One region of the Paenibacillus sp. EC2-1 genome, then DNA from elsewhere that is predicted to be linked to it. Evidence: riboswitches for the same ligand, from Rfam matches in the RefSeq annotation. Region 1 holds a riboswitch; each other region holds the start of a gene.

Region 1 (7,248 bases):
TATGAAGTGATTTTGGAAGGAAGACATCTTAGAATGGACATGAAGAAACAAAAAAAGTTTACTTTAGTATTACTGTGCATCTATTTAATTGTGCTAACGTGGATTATATTACTGAAAATGGAGTTTGATTTTTCATTACTTGGACAAATGAATCTTAGAAGTATCAATCTCATTCCTTTTGCTGGTTCTGTGATCGTTAATGGGCAAGTTGATACCTCAGAGATTATTTTGAATGTAGTTGCTTTTGTTCCATTTGGAATATATCTAAGCATGTTACAAGAAGAGTGGAGCTTTGGAAGGAAACTGATTCCAATATTTTGTGTAAGTTTTGGTTTTGAAATCCTTCAGTTTATTTTTGGAATTGGTGCAAGTGATATCACGGATTTGATTGGCAATACCTTAGGTGGAGCGATTGGGATTGCAATTTTTGGACTCTTATCCATCGTATTCAAAGAGAAGACCATACCGATTTTCAATACATTAGCGTTAATTGGTACATTTTTTATGGTTGCCCTTCTAAGCTTGCTGACAATTGTGAATATGTAGATGGTGAAGCAGTAAATCGATGCAGATTTGCTGCTTTTTCATGCTAATTATAATGATTGTGATTGACAACATATATAAAATTAAATATATCTTGTTATCTAGAAACGAATAGACTAGGGGGCAACAGAGCGTGGCAACATTGTTTTTGATAATTATATATTTGGCTTTTATTAGTTTAGGGCTTCCTGATTCGTTACTTGGAGCAGCTTGGCCGGTTATGCAAGCAGACTTTGGAGCACCGTTTGGTGTTGCGGGTGTCATGTCCATTATTATTGCACTCGGAACAATTGTGTCAAGTTTAGCCAGCGGTACGCTCATGAAACGAGTAGGAACAGGCCAGATCACCCTGGTAAGCTGTATGCTGACAGCATTAGCATTGCTAGGATTTTATTATGCCCCTTCTATTATTTGGCTAATGGTGCTTGCATTGCCACTTGGTCTCGGCGCTGGATCCGTCGATGCAGCACTGAATAACTATGTAGCTGTCCATTTTAAGGCCCATCACATGAGTTGGTTACATTGCTTCTGGGGTGTAGGTGCAACCCTAGGACCTATCATTATGGCAGGATTTATTCGTGAGGATAACCTATGGCGTAGTGGGTATTTAACAGTCGCACTTATTCAATTAGCTTTGGTGGTGTTATTGTTTATTACACTCCCTTTATGGAGATGCATGGAGAAAGTCCAGGGTCAGAAAGCTATCGATGAACCAGGGATTTCAGATCATCCACATGACGTTAACTCTTCTGAACAACCCTTGCGAATGAAAGGTGTTAAGCTTACTTTAATGACATTCCTATTCTATTCCGGAGCAGAGGCAACAGTGGGGCTATGGGGGAGCAGTTTTCTTGTAAGCATTAAGGATTTACCTGCAGGAGTAGCTGCGCAATGGATATCTATGTATTATGGTGGCATAACCGTAGGGCGTTTTATTACAGGATTTGTTACTTTAAAAGTGAGTAACCGTGTTCTAATTCGTAGTGGACTGCTAATTGCTCTGGTTGGAGGATTACTACTTATTTTGCCTGTGCCAACCTTATTTTCGCTGATTGGATTTATGTTGATTGGTTTAGGCTTCGCGCCTATCTATCCTTGCATGCTTCATGATACTCCGGCTCGTTTTGGTAAGGTACAAACACAGAAGCTCATGGGTTATCAGATGGCGGTTGCTTACACTGGAACAACAATTCTACCTTCCATGCTTGGATGGATTGCAGCGGAGACAACGATCGCAATCTTGCCATCGTTTATAGCTATATATATCCTCCTTATGTTATTTGGTTCCGAACGTGTCAATCGGATTATGAACCGACGGTCTAGACAAGACATATCGAATGGATTTAGTCACAATTGAACAACTTATTTGAGGATAATAAAAAAAGTTACAGGCTAAGATGCACGCTCTTGTGTAGCTTGGCCTTTTTCATTTTTCGACATTAGCATCAGGTCGGTTTCAATACTTTAAACATACCTCTTAAATGCCTGCTATATAGCGAAAAACACGCGGTTTATAAGAGTTATCATACAACGCTTTGTTCCAGTTACAGACAAAAAAGTTAATCTATTTGAAGTCGTTAATTCATTCATATTTACATGGAAATCATCAAAATAATCGCATGTATGCGTTTGACATTTCAAAACGATGCCTTTATTATGGACTCACGCTTAGTTTTCAGATGAAATATCTGGAAAGCGGGGGAACCAGTTTTTTAGGGGCGAGTCACATGAATCCATGTGTAGGGTACCATCTTACCCGAGTCCGTCAGCTAACCTCGTCAGCAGTGGATGGGTCTTTTATACATAATGAATTTTCATAACAAAGGCCCTGTATTCATTTACAATAGGGGCCTTTGTCTTTATTTTGACCCCCTGCTGGCGGAGCTATGTCTTGATCCCCTGTTTGGAGGTCTTTTTCTGTTCGAAAAGACTGGTATGTGTACTTCCGTATATGAATTGCACATCTTTGAGAATTAAAAATGCAGTGGGGTTGGAAGGAGGAAGGTGGATGAATCTGCGGCATGGAGTTTTCTGATCCAAGCTATCGGTTCAGGAAATCCTCAAAGTTTAAAAACCAAGTTAAAATATTGAAATACTAGGATTATTAGCTGTGCCAATTTGAAAATTTAAAAGAAAAAGGGAAAGGTAGTGAAGAGTTTTGAAGAAAGTTGTTGTTCTTGTTATGTCTTTGGTATTAACGATATCCCTAGCGGCTTGTGGTGAGAAAGGGAGCACACTAGATGAAGCTGTTAAGAAAGGATACATCACCGTAGGGTTTGCGAATGAGAAGCCTTATGCATACAAAGAAGCTGATGGGACGCTGACAGGCGAAGCTGTAGAAATTGCACGGGTTATTCTTGAGCGTCTAGGTGTGAAGGAAATGAGAGGAGAGTTAACTGAATTTGGATCTTTAGTTGCGGGTTTGCAGGCTGAACGATTTGACCTCATAACCGCGGGGATGTTTGTTAATCCGAACCGTTGTTCCGCTGTTTTATTCGCAAATCCAGAGTATAGCATCGGAGAGGCGCTTGCTGTTAAAGAAGGGAACCCCCATCAACTCGCCAGTTATGAGGACGTCGCTAATAACGGGGATGCAAAAGTTGCCGTAATGACGGGTGCCGTTGAAATTGAATACTTAGAAAAATCAGGTATCCCGGCTGATCGTATTATCCAAGTGCCAGATCAAGCTTCAGCTATAAGCGCACTGCAAGCGGATAGAGTGCAGGCCATTACCATGACCGGCCCTTCACTTCAAGCGATGCTTGATTCAGCCAATGATGAAAAAATAGAGCGTGTCGCAGATTTTAAGCAGCCTAGTGTTGATGGTGAAAGTGTACGTGGTTATGGTGCGACAGCATTCCGACAAGCGGATACAGAATTTCAAGAGAAATATAATGCGGAGCTTCAAAAAATGAAAGAATCAGGCGAGTTGCTCGAAATATTACAAAAGTTTGGATTTACAGAGGATGAGCTTCCAGGCGATATGACAGCAGATACGCTCTGCGGAGAATAACATGCCGAATTCATGGATTGATTTTCTGCCTTCGTTGTTGAAAGGAGCGGAAATCACCGTGTTGGTTGCTTTTTTCTCATCCATATTAGCAATCATCGTGTCATTTATAGCGGGTTTACTCCGGTTATCTAAGCTCTGGATATTACGCACACTTTCTGCTGTTTATGTAGAGGTCTTTCGCGGGACTTCGTTATTAGTTCAGTTATTTTGGTTATACTTTGCACTTCCGTTTATTGGTATTGAGCTTCCCAAAATATTAGCAGCAATTCTTGCCATTGGACTTAACTTTGGGGCATATGGCTCGGAAATTGTTCGAAGCGCAGTGCTTGCCGTTCCTAAAGGACAGACTGAAGCAGCCATTGCCCTGAATATGAAGCCTTGGCAAAGATTGTGGCATATCGTCTTGCCTCAAGCTACACTCCAAATGCTTCCCTCGTTCGGTAATCAGCTGGTGGAGTTGATTAAATCAACTTCACTTGTCTATTTCATTACGATGGCAGATCTCACTTATCAGGCGATGGTGCTTCGAAATAATTATATCTCTTTTACCACCGAGATCTTAGTACTGCTACTGTTGATGTACTTTGTGATAGCTACGCTTGTTTCAATGGCTGTTCGTTTGCTTGAACGGAAATTGACGTCGGGGAGGCTATAACAAATGTGGAATTGGGAATATGTATTTGATATTTTACCGCAGTTACTAAGTGCATTAAAGATGACGGTCTGGATTACGCTCTGTGCCTTCGTGCTTGCATTAATCGTTGGATTGCTGCTCGCGCTTTTGACGCGAAGCCCGATTAAGATCCTATCGCTAGTAACGAAAGGAATCATTGAGTTTATCCGAAACACACCACTGCTAGTTCAAGTGTTCTTTCTGTATTACAGCCTGCCGTTATTGACTGGCGTTTCGATTCCTGCATTCTATACGGGAGTCATTGCACTCGGTCTTCATTACAGCACATATCTTTCAGAGGTATATCGTTCTGGCATTGAAGCAGTCCCGCAGGGGCAATGGGAGGCTGCGAAAGCACTGAATTATACGAAAGCTCAAACTTGGAAGACCATTATATTACCGCAGGCGATTCCACCGATCGTGCCCGTGCTTGGGAATTATCTGATCGTTATGTTTAAAGAGACACCGATTCTTTGTGCCATTACGTTAGTTGAACTTATGCTGACTGCTAAGAATATTGTGTCGTTATCTTTTCGGGCCTTTGAACCGTATACACTCGTTGGCATATTGTTCTTTATCATCAGTTATATCGCTTCCTTACTCGTACAACAGTTAGAGAAGCGAATGAATGTACAAAGAGGAAGATAAGGAGGGATGTATATGAACTCAGTATTTGAACGAGAGGAGACAGAAGCCTCGGTTCTGCAACATGAGATAGAAGCAATATCAGATACATCACCTATCGTGAAATATACAGGTGTAACCAAGACTTTTGGAAGTGTGGAAGTATTGAAAGGTATTGATCTGGAGATGCAGCCTGGAGAAAAGGTTGCTGTTATCGGCCCAAGTGGTTCAGGTAAAACAACGATGGGACGCATGTTGATGACACTTGAAGAACCATCTAGTGGAACGATTGAAGTGGACGGGGAACTTCTGTGGCATATGGAGCATAAAGGAGAACTTGTTCGAGCAAATGAGAAGCATCTGCACCGGATGCGTTGTAACGTCGGGATGGTGTTTCAGCATTTTAATCTTTTTCCCCATATGAATGTCATGCGCAATGTGACTGAGGCTCCACGCAAAGTGCTTGGCTTAAGCAAAGAAGAAGCTGATGAACGTGCAATCACCATGCTTACGAAGGTTGGTCTAGCAGATAAGCTCAAGATGTTCCCCTCGAAGCTATCTGGTGGGCAAAAGCAACGTGTTGCTATTGCTAGAGCGCTGGTCATGCGACCAAAGGTCATGGTATTTGATGAAGTGACATCGGCTCTGGATCCAGAGCTCGTAGGTGAGGTGCTAGAGGTCATTCGCGAAATTGCCGAAGAAGGGGAGATGGCAATGATGTTGATTACGCATGAGATGGATTTTGCTAAAGAAATTGCTGATCGTGTCATATTTGGTGCTGAGGGGAAAATTGTGGAACAGGGAACGCCAGAGGAGATTTTTGATAACCCACAAAGTGATAGGCTTCAGAGTTTTCTGCAGCGTTTCCGAGCTTCGGGGAACTAGTATGATCATAGATCTCGTTCGTTCATAGAAAGGTGGCTACATGGATGACAGTGAATACAGGAACTGAAATCAACTACCGTAAACCGGAGGCAAAAGACGGTTCACGCGTATGGGAGCTAATACGTGATACAGGTACACTCGATCTTAACTCCCCTTATTGTTACATGTTACTTGGAGACTACTTCTGTGATACCTGCATCATTGCTGAGCAAGGGGGAGAGATCATTGGATATATTTCTGCATTCCGTTCTCCGCGTAATCCAGACACATTATTTGTGTGGCAGGTTGCCGTAGCGGGTACACATCGTCGTAAAGGAATAGCTAGCACGATGCTGACTTGTCTTTTGAAACAAAAAGCATGTCATGGTGTGCGCTTTATTGAAGCAACCATTTCACCTTCGAATATGGCTTCTCGTCGATTATTCCTAAGCTTTGCTGAAGATAAATCCATACCAAGCACTGTTACAGTGGGCTATGGAGCGGAACTGTTCCCAGGCGATACGAGTCATGAAGATGAACCACGGTTTGTCATAGGCCCATTCTTTAACCAAATGTAATTAAGTGGAGGGATAGTATGAATAATCAACTTTTGGAAATGCCTGAACTTACTGTGTTTAACGATCTTGAATCCGAAGTTAGAAGTTACTGCCGAAGCTTCCAGACGGTATTTGAAAAAGCAAAAAATGCGAAACTGTGGGACCGAAATGGAAACGAATACATTGATTTCTTCGCTGGAGCAGGTGCACTGAACTACGGTCACAATAATGAGAAGATACGTGGGAAGTTAGTGGATTATATGATGCAAGACGGTGTTACTCATAGTCTGGATATGGCAACCGAGGCGAAAGAAACATTTCTAACTCAATTTCAAGAAGTGATCTTAAAGCCGCGTGGTTGGAACCATAAAGTAATGTTCCCTGGACCTACGGGTACCAATGCTGTAGAAGCAGCTTTAAAGATTGCAAGAAAAGTAACGGGGCGTTCAACCATACTATCGTTCACCAATGCATTTCATGGGATGTCTCTTGGATCACTTGCTGTGACCGGGAATTCTTTCAAGCGCGAAGGTGCAGGTATTGCACTAAGTCATTCCGTGTTCATGCCTTATGATGGCTATTATGGCAATCAGGTAGATACACTTCCACTTATCAAGAAACTCCTTGATGATCCTGGAAGCGGGGTCCCCCTACCGGCAGCTGTTATTGTTGAAGCTGTGCAAGGTGAGGGGGGCTTGAATGCTGCACGGCTAGATTGGCTTAAGGGCCTTGAACAACTCTGTAAGGAAAGAGAGATTTTGCTTATTTTGGATGATATCCAGATGGGCTGTGGTAGAACAGGGCCGTTCTTTAGCTTTGATGATGCAGATATTGAACCTGATATTATCTGTTTATCCAAGTCTATTGGAGGCTTTGGACTTCCCATGGCGATTACACTATTGAAGCCAGAGATCGATATTTGGGAACCCGGGGAGCATAATGGGACTTTTCGAGGCAATAATCTTGGATTTGTC
Region 2 (7,248 bases), 310 kb from region 1:
ATTAAAACTACGGGCCAAGCTGGATATTTCCTTCGAATGTCCAACTGGAACACGGATATCGAAGTTTCCTTTTTCCACCTCGTTCATATTCTCCTGCAATCTCTTTATCGGCCTTGTCAGATTCCGAGATATGAGATAAGAGACCATCACACCTACTCCTAAACAGAACAAGCCAGCTACTGCAAAAGAGAGCTTCATTTTCTTTTTGTTCTCAACCAGCGCATTCTCATAAAACACTCCGACAATTTTCCAACCGAATCCCGAATCCTTAACGGTGTATATCCGGCTTACACCATCCTCTTGAGTAACAAATCCACCGCTTGGCTCTTGAAGTACTCGTTCAATCTGCTCTGTCTTCAAATTGCTATAAAGAAGCTGTTGTTGTGGATGGTACACAATATTACCTTCCCGATCCACTACAAATACATAGCCTCTATTCCCAAGGTCCAACTGATTTAACATATCATTAATGACTTTAAAATTAAGATCTATGAGCAGAATACCAAGTCCTTGTGAACGATCTATCCCGCGCAGTTCACGGCTTAGCGAGACTACCCATTGGTATTCATCTTTAATCACAGGTTGCACATGGGATGAAGAAATCACGGCCTGCCCAGCTGCCTTCTGTGCCTGCTGGTACCAAGACTGCTCTGCTGGTGGACTGTTCGGATTTAACTGAACACCGCGCCGATCTGAAATAAATGTCCCATTGTAGCCGAATATATTAACCGATGTAATATCTTTTCTAGAGACTAGAATAGAGTGGAAATACTCCGATATTTTGGACTCTAGCGATGACAAATCTTTCGGTGAAAGGGATTGGGCATACGCCAAGTATTCTCTCACGTCCGGATTATTCATTGCTGTCAAGGAGATATCCTTCATGCCTGTAATATAAGTCTGTATATTGGCGTTTACTTGATTGATTAATTCGGCGGTGTAACTCTCGGCCGTTTCTCGCACAGCCGATTCTGACAATCGGTAGGAAATGAATATTAACAGTAATGCCGTCAACAGAACAAGCAAGACAAAGGTGCCTGCTATTCTAGATTGGATACTTTTGATTTTCGTATTACGCCACATCATCATGCACCGTCTGCCATCATCTTCTGGCGGTAGTCAGTCGGTGTATCCCCTGTATTTTTCTTAAAGAGCACACTGAAATACTGAGCATCCTGATAACCTGTTTTCATAGCAATCTCATAAGTTTTGAGAGTAGAATGCTTTAACAGCTCCTTAGCCTTTTCCATTCGAATACGGGTTACAAATTCTACAAAAGTCTTTCCCGTATGGATCTTAAATAAAGAACTGAAATAGCTTGCACTCATAAAAATCCGGCTGCACACCGTTGTTACGGAAAGCCCTGGATCATCGTAATGGTTGTGGATAAATTGTACCGCTTCTGACATCTGATGACGCGAAATATCCTTACGTGTCTCGACGACTCCTTGGATGGCCTTCTTACACATATCCTTGAGCCAGTATTCTATCTCTTCCAATGAACGAAAAGAGTACAACTCTGTTAATAGACGAGTTTCCTTCCCAAGTAAATCTTTCTCACTACAGCCGATTTCGAGCAAAGCCTGAAGTACAGCCAGCATCGTCCTCAGCACTCGAATGTAGCACTGCTCAATGGATATCGATGCATGCTTAAGTTCTCCGATTAACCGACGGATCGAATGATCAACATCTCCTTGTGTACCTGTCTTTATAGCAGATATAAGGGCATTCTCCGCATTTGTTCCGTCATATAGTGGCATTGAACTTCTATTCTCTAGATCTAATATGCTTACAACTTGATCACTACCCATTAACAGACGATATTCCAGCGCCGCTACGGAAGCTTGGCAAGAGTGTCTGAGATCTTTCAGTTCACGACAGATCGTTCCCACACCAACCGTTACCGTAAAGGACAGATAGCGTTTAACGGAACTGCGAATGGCCTCGGCTATTTCTTGAGCATGTGTATATATCGCCTCTTCTCCCGTTCCGGTTAATACAGTAATCACCTTATTCCCTTTATAACGAAAAACAGCAGAAGCGGGTTCATCGCTCATAATTTCTTGAATAATATTGTAAACAGCAAAAGCATACAGCTCATTATCGGTACCATGGTCATCAGGACGCAGTTCATCCATATCTGTGGCTATAGCTACAAATAAAGGACCGGTCAGTGCAATATCGAAGTATGCCATTTTACTCGTGATTTCCCATTCGCTCAGTGCTGAGGATGCTAGACGTTCAAGAAACCTCTCTTTGAGCAGCGGAAGACTCTCGTTTAACTGTTGTTTCAATTGATTAAGATGTTCCTGATTTCCACGCTCTTCATCCATTTCGACTTTTAATTTATCCAGTATCTCACGGAGTTCTGCTGATGTAACCGGTTTCAAAATAAAATCTGTCACTTGTAGTTTCACTGCTTGCTGTGCGTATTCAAAATCATCATATCCCGTCAAAATTATGATCTTCGTGCGTGGATACAGCTCCACTATGCGACGGGAGAGTTCCAGTCCATCCATAAAAGGCATATAAATATCAGTTAATACAACATCTGGTCGAAGACTAGCAACGACTTCTAATGCCTCTTGTCCATTCTCACTGACACCCACACATACAAAGCCATGTTCTTCCCATTGAATACGATCCCTGATTCCTTCTCGGACAATGGGTTCATCATCCACTATGATGATCTTATACAATTGAAACGCCCCCAACCAACCTAATAATATAATGTACGGATGAGCATGTTACCTGATTACTCCCTGCAAATCATGAGAAGATTCCCATTTGGATCTTTAATAACAAACCATTGATTATTCTCGATCGTCGTCACGACATCAACTTCTGTTTCCACAGCGTAGGCGAATGCTGCTTCCAAATCATGCGTAAGCAGCATAAATGCAGGCGTTGTAATGTGTGGTGCTCCACCCAGTTCCTCTCCTCCCCACATGGGCATTGTGTCTAAGATGAGTCCGGTTCCTTGCATAGGGAGAGGACATAAATGTCCATTCAAAATTTCACAATCCATTACATTTAGCCCAAAGAGCTGGCAATACCACAGGCGAGATTCCTCAAGGTCTCGAACCGGTACAAAGACACTACCTATTTTGTTTTGAATCGGGCTCTGCAATATAGAGCAGTTTGTGTCACTATCGTAGCGCTTCATCATAATCCCTCCAAATTGAACTATTATTGTATTTAAGATAAAAAAAACCGGATAACCTGATTACAGGCCTCCGGGTACGATCATGATGAAATATGTTTAAAAGTATGGTGCGTGCTTAATAGAAACAACGCCTATTCTCTCGAATTTCGTCTGGCATCCTAAACGATAACCATCGTCAATCTCTTCAGGATCCAGTCTATTCTCTTCCGCTTCATTCGCAGCGGACATATGCTCCATTCCTTCACTTATATGACAACGACAGCGAGCGCAAGTCCCCCTTTTGCAAAAAGAGTTCCAATCGACCTCATTCCGTTCTGCAAGTTCGAGAATCGTCATACCGACAACCGGAGCAACATCCTGCTCGGTGTTCCTTCCTCGTAACAGTACAAGCTTCTCTTCTGTACTTGCTTGTATACTAGGAGTGGATGCCTCGGAAGCTTCAAGAACAGATTCTTTCTTCTCCCGACCTTTCCAAAATTTAAACACGCTGTACTTCCCTCCTCAAACAGATAGACTAAACTTATGTAATTAGGGAATTTGGCAGAAGATGCTTATGGAGCAATCTCTTGATTTCAAAAATATCATTCAGTTCTGTAATTTCTCTGCCCGTATATTTCTCATAAATCGCTCTTACAAAATTCGCGCCAAAATCATGCATCAGCGTTCCTGCAAATAATCGATCAATAAACTCATTATACTTCATCCCCAACCCCTTAATAAACTCAAAAATGCCTTCGATATCACTTTGCAATAACTCAAATATAATTGGAGGAAACTCATATTCAACCGGTGCAATTGTACTATCAGCGAAATCAATAATATAGAGCTGTCCAATCGAATTGATCAGTACATTGTCACCTGTTAGATCACCATGCACATGAACATAAGTTTGAATCTTATACTCTCTTAGATAATCATTAATTTGCTTGCCTACTTCGGGTGCTACAATATGCCATCTCTCGTTATGTAATGCTCTATTTATAATGAATTCACGACTAAACTCTTCATCAGGACGAATATTCAACTTCGATAAATTATGCTGCATCTCTTCGATGAACTGTTTCTTTTTTTCGAGAGTTAATTGAGTGAAGACATCGCCAGCACTTTCCCCTTCAATATAATCCATAATGAGGTATTTGAATGCATACTTATCCTCTAACGTGCCCGCAGCAACAATGGATGGTGTACGAATCCCTTGCTGGATGGCTCTTTGCATTGCTGTTTGTTCAGCTCTATAATCTAAGTCTGTATCTAAACCCGATTCTAATGGGGCAACAATCTTAATGACATAATCCCCTGTTTTGAACACCGCGTTGGTTCCTGGCTTCAAGTGAGAGATATGCTCTGCTCCAGTCAGTTGTTCTCTTGCAAATATTTCTTCGATTAATAGCCTGAAATCTTCTATGGACTGATAAACAGCTCCCCAGGAATGCCAGTTGTTAATTTCTCTTCGAAATAAGTAAGACATAACGAATAATCCCCCATGTTCATCACTTTGAAATACGATCATATATTTAAAAAGCCCGCGATATTAATCGCGGGCTTTGATTCATTATTAATTAATAGTTCCTACCATCTGAACATAATTCTCTTGACTGATCACGCGGCGTGCAGTTACATAACGAGTCTTATAGTAAGATTCAGACAATTTACTGATTCTTACACCCTTACTTGTTGATGCGTGAGCAAATTGATCATTTCCGACATAAATTCCTGCATGAGAGACTCCACGACCACTTGTATTAAAGAATACCAAATCTCCCATTCGAAGGTCTTCTTGATCAACATGAGTCCCCGCTTTGGCTTGTGCAGCTGATGTACGAGGTAAATCTAGATCATATTGATTCATTATGTACAGAATAAATCCTGAGCAGTCAAATCCACTTTCCGTTGTTCCACCCCATTTATACGGAGTTCCAACCAACTGTGTTACTTGACTTTGAAGCTTTGGCATATCAGCGTATGCTGTGAAGGCGCCAGAAGAAAAAATAAGTGCAGACCCTAGTAATGATATAATGACTTTCTTCAAAACACTTTCTCCCTTCGGTGCCTACGGAGTTAGCTAAGGGTTCGGCTGAAGGTCTCCTATATTCCCTCTATTGCAAGAATAATTCACCCGGATCGGTTCCCCCGTTTTCAAAAACGAAATTCGGCAAAATTCATTAATATTTTGTAACCCTATCATACTGTAATATATTTTGGCTAGATATGTCAATGATATGAGTGACAAAAATGTAATTTCTTCCTCTACTTATTCCTTCTCTCACTATCATTCCCCTATTATTTACCTATCCGTAAACGGTTGGACTATACCAGATGATATTTCAAATGAAGACATCAAAAAAGCAACCGGAAAAATCCGGCTGCTTTTATTCCTACTATTCGACTCTACTAATCTCGTTTAAGCTGCCATAGCTCGGCATGCATCAGCACATCTGAAACATGCCTCAGCGCAGCGCTGGCAGTGTTCATGATCATGCTTTTTGCATTCATTGCCGCATCTCTCACACATCTCTGCACATGCCTCGCAGATTTGTTTGACATAAGAGCTATTAATAGACATTGCATGTGCTGCAAAGGCACATAAATCTGCACACTCCCGATCTAGGCGGATACACTCCTTCATCATTTCCATATGTTCTTCTTCCAGACAAGCGGAATAACAGTGGTTACAAGCTTGCATACAACGTAGACATTCATCAATACATTTCTGCATTTGTTCATGTGACATAGGTAGTTCTCCCTTCAGAATCGAATTTCACCTTTTGCAAAACGAGGCTACCTCTTATTAAACAGAATTTGTGTGGTTTCTGTGTAGAATGGCTATATACTCACAAAATTTTCACAAAATACATCACAATCGAGCTTTCATTGACTAGTCGTTTCAACTTCTTTAAACTGAACTGAACAAGAAAATCGGCAATCAAGAAACATGTATAGAGGTGACTTATGATTAGAGAGATATTTGAAAGCAAAATGGCAACCATCATCGACCCCAATCTAAAACTTCCTTTGATTCAGATTGGATACATCCGAGATGTCATGTTGAAGGAAGACAAAGCTGCACTGACCCTGATCGCTACCGAACAAGATCAGACACAAGGCGTAACAGAAACCCAGAAACAACAGATCGAAGAGCTGCTTCGTACCATAGGAGTATTAAGTATACATATAAGAATAAAGACAGTATCCGAAGAGGAGAAACAACACATATCCATTAGAGCACTGGAGATGCAACAATCACAGACAAAATCAGCAGCAAGACCTGCAGCTCCGAATCCCTTTCCAGTGAGCCCCATGGTTAAAGCTGGGGTGAAATTCATCGCCATTGCTAGTGGCAAAGGAGGCGTTGGTAAATCTACTGTGACTCTGAATCTCGCAAAAGCTTTGCATAAAGTCGGTAAAAGAGTCGGCATTATTGATGCTGATATTTATGGCTTCAGTATACCTGACATGATGGGGATCCATGAGAAGCCTGAACCTACGAATAGTCGTCCCACACCACTGCAACGAGATGGAATCCAAGTGATCTCTACAGGTTTTTTTGTCAAAGGTAATGATCCTGTCTTGTGGCGTGGCCCTCGGCTTGGAAGAATGCTCTCTAGCTTTTTGAACGATGTAATGTGGGGTCCTCTGGATTACATGCTTATCGATCTTCCCCCGGGGACTGGTGATATTGCCCTAGCTATCCATCAGATGCTCCCAGAGTGCTCTGAAATTATCGTTACGACACCGCAATCCACAGCTACAGTTGTTGCAGAACGTGCAGGAATGATGGCACTCCAGACCCATCACCACATTATTGGGGTTATTGAGAATATGTCTTACTATGAAGATCCGACCGGAAATAAACATTATATCTTTGGTAAAGGCGGCGGTTCAAAGTTAGCAGAACAGCTAAATACCTCCGTGCTCGCTCAGGTTCCGATCATCCCGGATGAACAACAATCCACGAATCCTGATCTTCTGAAGCAAATCTACGATGATATAGCTATTCATGTTGTTCAGACGCTTTCATAATGATTGTAAATTAAAAACACCCTTCCCTATAGGTGAGCTGAAAGTAACTCTGCACCTATGAG
Region 3 (7,248 bases), 2.6 Mb from region 1:
CTACAGGAACACGTGGGCGTAAGGAGGAAGGCTGGAATCTCCATCAATACCACGGGAATTCAGAGTTTTATTCTGATTTCGGCATTTACAGCGTCCGCATTCGCGTACCGGATAACTATATTGTTGCCGCCACTGGTTTCCCAACCAAGCCAGCTACAAAAGCGAATGGTGAAAAGGTCTATCAATTCTATGCCGATGATGTACATGATTTTGCTTGGTCGGCTTCACCAAACTTTATCGTCGCTGAAGAGGCATTCTCTGCTCCAGGCATACCGGGTGTACGAATAAAGCTATACCTCGATCCGGTACATAAAGACCTGAAAGATCGGTATTTTGACGCCGCTAAGGCAGCCCTATCCTCTTACGGTAAGTGGTATGGTACTTATCCTTACTCGACCTTATCCATTGTTGTACCGCCAGAAGCGGGAAATGGTGCAGGAGGAATGGAATATCCGACACTTGTAACGGCCTTCGGAGCCAAAAATGATTCACCCGGGTACGATCTGGAGCGCACCATCATTCATGAGATTGGACACCAATATTTCTACGGTATGATTGCAAGCAACGAGTTTGAAGAAGCATGGCTTGACGAAGGCTTCACCTCATATGCTGAGGAGCGAGTCATGGAACAGGAATATGGCGTGACTTCTAATACGGCAGCCCAAGCTGCAGCCATCTCCTCACCAGAGCCATTACAACAAGAATCTTGGAAATACGGGTCTCACCAGAAATATGCACTTAATGTTTACACACGTGGCAAGCTGGTGCTGCAAGATATTGAACGTCTAGTCGGTACGCAGACCATGAACAAAATCATGATGGCCTATGCGAAAAAATTCCGCTTCAAACATCCAACGACCCAAGATTTCCAACAGGTAGTAGAGGAGCTAACAAAACAACCATGGCAGTCCTATTTTGACCAATACGTATACGGGAACAAGATGGCTGATGTCGCGATTGAACAAATTGAGACCAAAAATACCGGTTCACGCGAGGAGCCTGCATATGAATCTATAGTAACCGTCGTAAATAAGGGGGGCACGGTTACGAACATCCCGATTACATTCGCCTTCGAAGATGGAAGGACTGTAGAAAAAATATGGGACGGTAAGAAAAAAACAACGCAGTACAAAATCGAGCATCGCTCTCCATTACTGTGGGCCATGGTTGATCCTAAATTTACAATCGTGCTGGAGAACAAACATATTAATAACTATATGAAGGCGGAAATGGATCCGAAAGTGCTCACGCGCTGGAACCTAAGCATTAACAAGCTGGTAGAGGCACTGTTCGGCAGCCTGTCATGGTAAGGGGGGAGAACATGAAAAGCTATACAGGCAAAGGCTGGACCAGTGTAAAAGATCAGTTCTATGTTATTATTCTGTTGTTTTTATACAAGCTTTTGTGGGGATATTTTCTTTACCGGATCGTAAAATCAGCCGTTGTTCCACTTCTGATGCGATTTCCTGATCCCGCTCCAAGTGAGCTTAGTAAGCTGCTGTATTTCTATGAGGGAGAAATGGCCTTATTACAGAGTAATGACGTTCACACCTATGCCTGGATACTTATACTTATGCTAATGATTCGGATGGTGCTAACTCCACTCATTCAAGCAGGTATACTCTACAATCTTCATCAGGAGGCAAAGGGAGAGCGAGGATTGTTCCTCTTTAAAGGAATGAGACAATTATGGAAACCAGTAACCCTGTTTTACATAATTGAGACTCTATTTACCTTTATGCCAGCTTATTGGCTGGTGCCCAAAATGCTTCCTTTTCTATTCGCGGCTATTCGAGAGCCTTCTGCCTTGCTCCATCTAGCCCCTTACATCCTTGGTTGGTTAATTTACGCGTATCTGCTTCGGATGTGCCTGCTTTACATGCAGTTCGGAAAAACAGGTGGGACCAGCATGATATCAGCTTTATGGATCTGCTTGCGTCATATCGGAAAGGTCACTCTGATCTCAATCATAATTGGTGGAACGGGAATGGTCATGCTTCTATTACTCAGTGGATTATCATTCCTATGGGCTGGACTAATGGGTCTGATCATTCACCAAGCTAGCTATTTTATAAGTAGTCTATTCCAGCTCTGGAGTATCACAACACAGTACCAGCTATGGCTTACACATGAACAGCAACGTTAAAAAATACTCTCGTTCCAAAAAAATCCCAATCCTTCTCAAAGGATTGGGATTTTTCGTATAAAAATATAATTTCCTCGTTTGCCAAATTGTTAATACTCTGCTAAAATAACGAATGTGATAGTAACAACTTTGTCATCTTTATTGTAACTTTTTCATATGGATAAACAGTCGAATATTAGAACTAGATTTTTTATACCATTAAGAAGCCGAATTCCCTTACATGGGAAGCGGGGGATCCGTCTTGGGTGCATTGATCTCGCAACAGAGTGATCATAGGCTAACCTTCAGCCGAACCCTTAAGCTAACCTCGCAGGCATTGGAAGGAGCTTTCTCTTGAAAAAAAAGTTAACAGCCATATCGATCGGACTTACACTCGCTCTTACATTAAGTGCCGGAAGCGCTTTCGCTGATTCCAAGCTTAATAACGCAATCAAACCAGTCATTGGTGTCTCATATAAAATGGGTGGAACAACGACTAAAGGATTCGATTGCTCTGGATTTACAAGTTATGTATTCAAGAAAATTGGACTCACATTGCCTCGTGCATCCGCATCCCAGTATAAAGTTGGGACTGCCGTAGCAAAGAGCAATCTAAAAGCTGGTGATCTTGTATTCTTTAATACCTCCGGCAGAGGCGTATCCCATGTTGGGATTTATGTAGGCGGTGGTAAATTTGCACATTCCTCAACTTCCAAAGGTGTTACCATTACTGCACTCAATTCCAGTTACTTCGGAAAACGGTACATAGGCGCTAAGCGTGTTATGAGCTCGAGTAAGTACAAAGCCGTCGCTGTCAATTATAATTAATTATCATATAAGCCGTTACCTAAGCCCGGATGAGATCTCTACAATCTCCTTCGCGGCTTTTTCTTTATACTTATATAACGTATGGACCTTGCAAAAAGTTCACCTTTTTATAAAATAATTTTTAATTATTTTCTTAGGTATCATGTCTTACTTGTGATTTACCCTTATTGCAGATGATTAAACATGTTTCAGGTAAATTTGAATCATTATTTGTCTTTTTTCTTCGTCACATAACCATTTAAACCACTCGAAAAGACAGCAAGAAACAATTGCCAACAGGACAAGCCCTCTGATAGAATATCAGTGTAATCATTCCATCATTATTGTAAGGGCTTTTATACATAGAACATTGTGCCGAATAGCCTTCAACCGAACCCTTAAGCTAACCTCGCAGGCATGGAAGGAGTCTTTATATGCTAAAGAAATTAGGCGTATCTGTTATCGGCCTCACTCTCCTACTTACTTCTGGGATCAACAGTGCTTTTGCAGACAGCAAGCTAGATCAAGAAATTGACCAAGTTCTTGGAACAAAATATAGTTATGGCGGAACAACAACAAGCGGATTCGATTGTTCTGGGTTCACAATGTACATATTCTCTACGCTGGGATTAAAGCTCCCGCATCAATCGAGCTCCCAATTCGAGATGGGGACAACGATAACCCGCCAAGATTTGCGCCCGGGTGATCTCGTGTTTTTCAATACGACTGGCCGCGGGGTATCCCATGTAGGCATCTACATCGGGGATGGGAAGTTTGCTCATGCCTCTACTTCCAGAGGTGTTGTTACCAATCGTTTGAGTGATAGCTACTACGCAGAACGATATATTGGCGCCAAACGAATTCTGGATGACATATTTTACGAAAATCTTGCAGCAGAATAACTCATTTTTTTTATAACATACTAAATCATATCCGCGAAGAGAAGCTTCCTTTCTTTTGGCGGTTTTTTCTTCCTTACTCAATTAAAAAGGAGACAACTTATGAATCACCAGACAGAACAGCTATATGCCATTCCAATGACGATCGACCAAGCAGCTGAAGTTTGTGAATGGACGTATCCAGCTCCGTATAATATATACGGCTGGCTACCTTTTGAACAGATGCAGGGTCTCGGTATTGAATTTGGTGATCCGGATATCCGTCGTCAGCAATATATATCTATTATGGATGAACAGGATCGAATGTGGGGCTTCGCTCAGTTGTTCCCAATGGAGGGTGTCACGCGAATTGGCCTTGGTATGCGCCCTGATTGGTGTGGCCTTGGAATGGGTAAACGATTCGTGAAATGTATTACTGATGAAGCTATACGAAGACAACCCTCGAATGAAATTGATTTAGAGGTGTTGACTTGGAATAAGCGCGCAATTCGCACTTATCAGCAAGTTGGGTTTCAGATCACTGATACTTACGAGCGGATGACTAAAGAAGGAAATGCACTGTTTCATTGTATGGTATATAAGCCGCTAGAGAAGTAAAGAATCATCTAACAACAGGAATACGAATATGAAAAATAGCACAATTTTGTGTAATTTTTCTTATAATATCCGTAGTTTTGTTGCTTTTTTTGTCACAACTGCTATGATGTCTTTATATGTTCGTTTATAATAGAAGCTATTGTAGTATACATAAGAAGGGACGATATGACGATGCAAAAATGGATTATGAGCGGATTGTTCTTCGTCGCATGTACGTTGGCCCTTGTGCTAATGTTTACGCTTCCAGGCAAAGAACAGGTTGCTCAAGAAAACAAGCCAACCATGCCTGAAGTTACATTAGACGCTGCCGCAGCTGAAGCAACCGTAAAAGCTAGTTGTATTACTTGTCATGGTGACCAACTTCAAGGTGGAGCCGGACCTGCTCTTGATAAAGTAGGCGGTCATATGGACGCAGAAGCTATATTTAGTGTCATTACGAAGGGTCGTAAGACAATGCCTTCCTTTAAAGAACAATTGAAGCCAGAAGAAATAGCAAATATTGCCCTTTATCTGGCTGAGAAGAAATAATTATTATCATAAACAGCAAAAAACGCTTGAATAAGGGTTCTCCCTGTTCAAGCGTTTTTTAATAATCAGTTCTTATTGCTGCTCTGTATTTTCACTAGAGCGGCTTTTTTCATATACTTCGTTAAATTGCTGTGCTTCTTTGATATCCACTGCCGTAATCCCGCCATCATCCCATGAGGTCAGACGCAGTGTCACGGTTTTATAATCAATGGTAATGTAGGGATGGTGCCCGAATGCCTCCGAAATGGCTGCTACTTCATCTACGAAAGCTATCCCTTTCATAAATGAACCGAAAGCATATTTACGTATGATCCATCGTCCCTGCTCTAATTCCCAGCCCTCAAGCCGTTCAAGATGTGTTTCAACTTCCTGCTGTGTATACAGCATCCTATCTTCCTCCCCGGAAAACCTCTCCCACGAATGTGGGACTAAATTATTCATCTATTCTATTCTCTACCTATAGGGTTCATTCCCCATCTAGATGAGAGCTACAAATGCCAATTCTTCTTCACCAATAAGAATATGTATCCGATGGTTTCCTTGATCATGCATGACAACGCCACTGCCTACAGATAGAACGGGTTCTGTACCTAGCGCATAAAATAAGTCCTCTGCCAAGGCCTCGTGAACTTCATTCCGATCCAAGTCATTCAGGTTGCCCCAATCCTCAGAATCCATCTCAAAAAAAACGTAGCTATCAGGTATTCGTCCGACGGCCTCCGTTAAATCTTTTAAAATATCTCCATAATCACGACCGTGTTTTACACCCACCGATCTCACTCCTTTCTGTTACTTCATACCTTTAAGTTTCCTTACTCTTATTATACCGGAAATTACAGCTAAAAAAAAAAGGCTAACTTGACGATAAATAGGGTAATGCGCTCATTTGCACAATGCTACCCTTTTCAAAGGGCCGCAAAACGAATGGATTCGTTATTTATTTCTCATGGATGAGGTGTATTATGGAAATTTCAACGATTATTGGTCTAGTGCTTGGTCTTTTTTCAGTATTGGTCGGAATGGTTTTAAAAGGGGCGTCCATTACTGCTTTAGTTAATCCCGCTGCTTATCTTATTATACTCGGCGGAACCGCAGCTACTCTATTTATAGGATTTCCACTAGCGGAACTCAAAAAGTTTCCCAAGCTTGTTAAGATGACCTTCGTGAAGCAAAATCTTATGAATAAGACGGATTTGATTACCCTCTTCATGGAGTATGCTTCCATTACCCGCCGTGAAGGATTGTTAGCACTCGAGTCAAAAGTCGAAGAAATCGATGATGCTTTTCTACGCAACGGAATGCGCATGATCATTGACGGCAATGAGCAGGAATTTGTAAGTGATGTGTTAATGGAAGATATTCATGCCACAGAAGAACGTCATCGCTCCGGTGCACTTATTTTTTCACAAGCTGGTATGTATGCACCCTCTTTAGGGGTATTAGGGGCTGTAATTGGTTTGATTGCTGCCTTGGCAGACATGAGTGACATGTCTGTTCTAGCGCATGCTATAGGTGCTGCCTTTATTGCTACACTGCTAGGTATCTTTACCGGGTATGTTATCTGTCACCCTATTGCTAATAAACTTAAACGTTTATCTAAGCGTGAATTGGAAATTCGTCTGATGATGGTAGAAGGTCTTCTATCCATTCAATCGGGTGTTTCAACGATTGCCATCAGCCAGAAATTATCCGTCTTCTTAACCCCTTCTGAACGCCTTGAAATGAACGAGAGGGAGGCTGGTTCTAGTGAGCAAAAAGACTAGACACGAGCCCCACGAGGAGCACGCAGACGAATCTTGGCTCCTTCCATATGCAGATTTACTTACCTTATTGCTCGCATTGTTTCTTGTCCTCTACGCGATGAGCGCCACGGATGCCAAGAAATTTCAAGAGATGAGCGAAGCATTTAATGTTGTTCTGAACGGTGGCGCAGGCGTACTTGATTACAGTAAGACGGAGCCTAGCAAAGATCCTGCTGATGATGGTGATAATAAAGCAAATAACACCGTTCCCGCTCCTAATACTGAGAAGAGTAATGCTGAGAAGAGACGTGAAGAGCTGAAGAAGCAAGAACAAGAAGACCTGGAGAAACTGAAGAAGCAACTGGACACATATATCAAGAGTAACGGATTAACGACGGAATTAAGCACGAAACTTAATCAATCCCAGCTAATGATCACGATTCGTGATAATGCTCTCTTCGCCCCAGGTGAGGCTATCGTGAAGCCTGAAGCCCGAATACTGGCGAAAGAAATATCCAATTTGCTGCAAAAATTCTCAGACTATGATGTT

Evidence for each region. A riboswitch is a leader RNA that binds a small molecule or an ion and turns the genes downstream of it on or off. The one in region 1 is predicted to bind cyclic di-AMP.
Region 2: another riboswitch for cyclic di-AMP. It lies ahead of ACK8P5_RS15090 (C40 family peptidase); the one in region 1 lies ahead of ehuB (ectoine/hydroxyectoine ABC transporter substrate-binding protein EhuB).
Region 3: another riboswitch for cyclic di-AMP. It lies ahead of ACK8P5_RS00565 (C40 family peptidase); the one in region 1 lies ahead of ehuB (ectoine/hydroxyectoine ABC transporter substrate-binding protein EhuB).

What each region holds. Positions count from the first base shown of each region.
Region 1 covers NZ_CP186006.1:2,938,998-2,946,245, reverse strand. Annotated here, with positions in the region: gene ACK8P5_RS13885 (VanZ family protein) at 40-546, shown strand; gene ACK8P5_RS13880 (MFS transporter) at 677-1,900, shown strand; cyclic di-AMP (ydaO/yuaA leader) riboswitch at 2,199-2,342, shown strand; gene ehuB (ectoine/hydroxyectoine ABC transporter substrate-binding protein EhuB) at 2,702-3,556, shown strand; gene ehuC (ectoine/hydroxyectoine ABC transporter permease subunit EhuC) at 3,558-4,211, shown strand; gene ehuD (ectoine/hydroxyectoine ABC transporter permease subunit EhuD) at 4,215-4,877, shown strand; gene ehuA (ectoine/hydroxyectoine ABC transporter ATP-binding protein EhuA) at 4,890-5,738, shown strand; gene ectA (diaminobutyrate acetyltransferase) at 5,783-6,295, shown strand; gene ectB (diaminobutyrate--2-oxoglutarate transaminase) at 6,313-7,248, shown strand, end outside.
Region 2 covers NZ_CP186006.1:3,249,578-3,256,825, forward strand. Annotated here, with positions in the region: gene ACK8P5_RS15065 (sensor histidine kinase) at 1-1,089, opposite strand, end outside; gene ACK8P5_RS15070 (response regulator) at 1,086-2,699, opposite strand; gene ACK8P5_RS15075 (VOC family protein) at 2,756-3,166, opposite strand; gene ACK8P5_RS15080 (2Fe-2S iron-sulfur cluster-binding protein) at 3,263-3,652, opposite strand; gene ACK8P5_RS15085 (phosphotransferase family protein) at 3,687-4,634, opposite strand; gene ACK8P5_RS15090 (C40 family peptidase) at 4,722-5,195, opposite strand; cyclic di-AMP (ydaO/yuaA leader) riboswitch at 5,199-5,331, opposite strand; gene ACK8P5_RS15095 (four-helix bundle copper-binding protein) at 5,568-5,897, opposite strand; gene ACK8P5_RS15100 (P-loop NTPase) at 6,116-7,186, shown strand.
Region 3 covers NZ_CP186006.1:115,109-122,356, reverse strand. Annotated here, with positions in the region: gene ACK8P5_RS00575 (M1 family metallopeptidase) at 1-1,310, shown strand, start outside; gene ACK8P5_RS00570 (hypothetical protein) at 1,322-2,146, shown strand; cyclic di-AMP (ydaO/yuaA leader) riboswitch at 2,341-2,477, shown strand; gene ACK8P5_RS00565 (C40 family peptidase) at 2,480-2,953, shown strand; gene ACK8P5_RS00560 (C40 family peptidase) at 3,367-3,834, shown strand; gene ACK8P5_RS00555 (GNAT family N-acetyltransferase) at 3,934-4,428, shown strand; gene ACK8P5_RS00550 (c-type cytochrome) at 4,600-4,956, shown strand; gene ACK8P5_RS00545 (4a-hydroxytetrahydrobiopterin dehydratase) at 5,029-5,343, opposite strand; gene ACK8P5_RS00540 (hypothetical protein) at 5,434-5,727, opposite strand; gene motA (flagellar motor stator protein MotA) at 5,919-6,719, shown strand; gene motB (flagellar motor protein MotB) at 6,703-7,248, shown strand, end outside.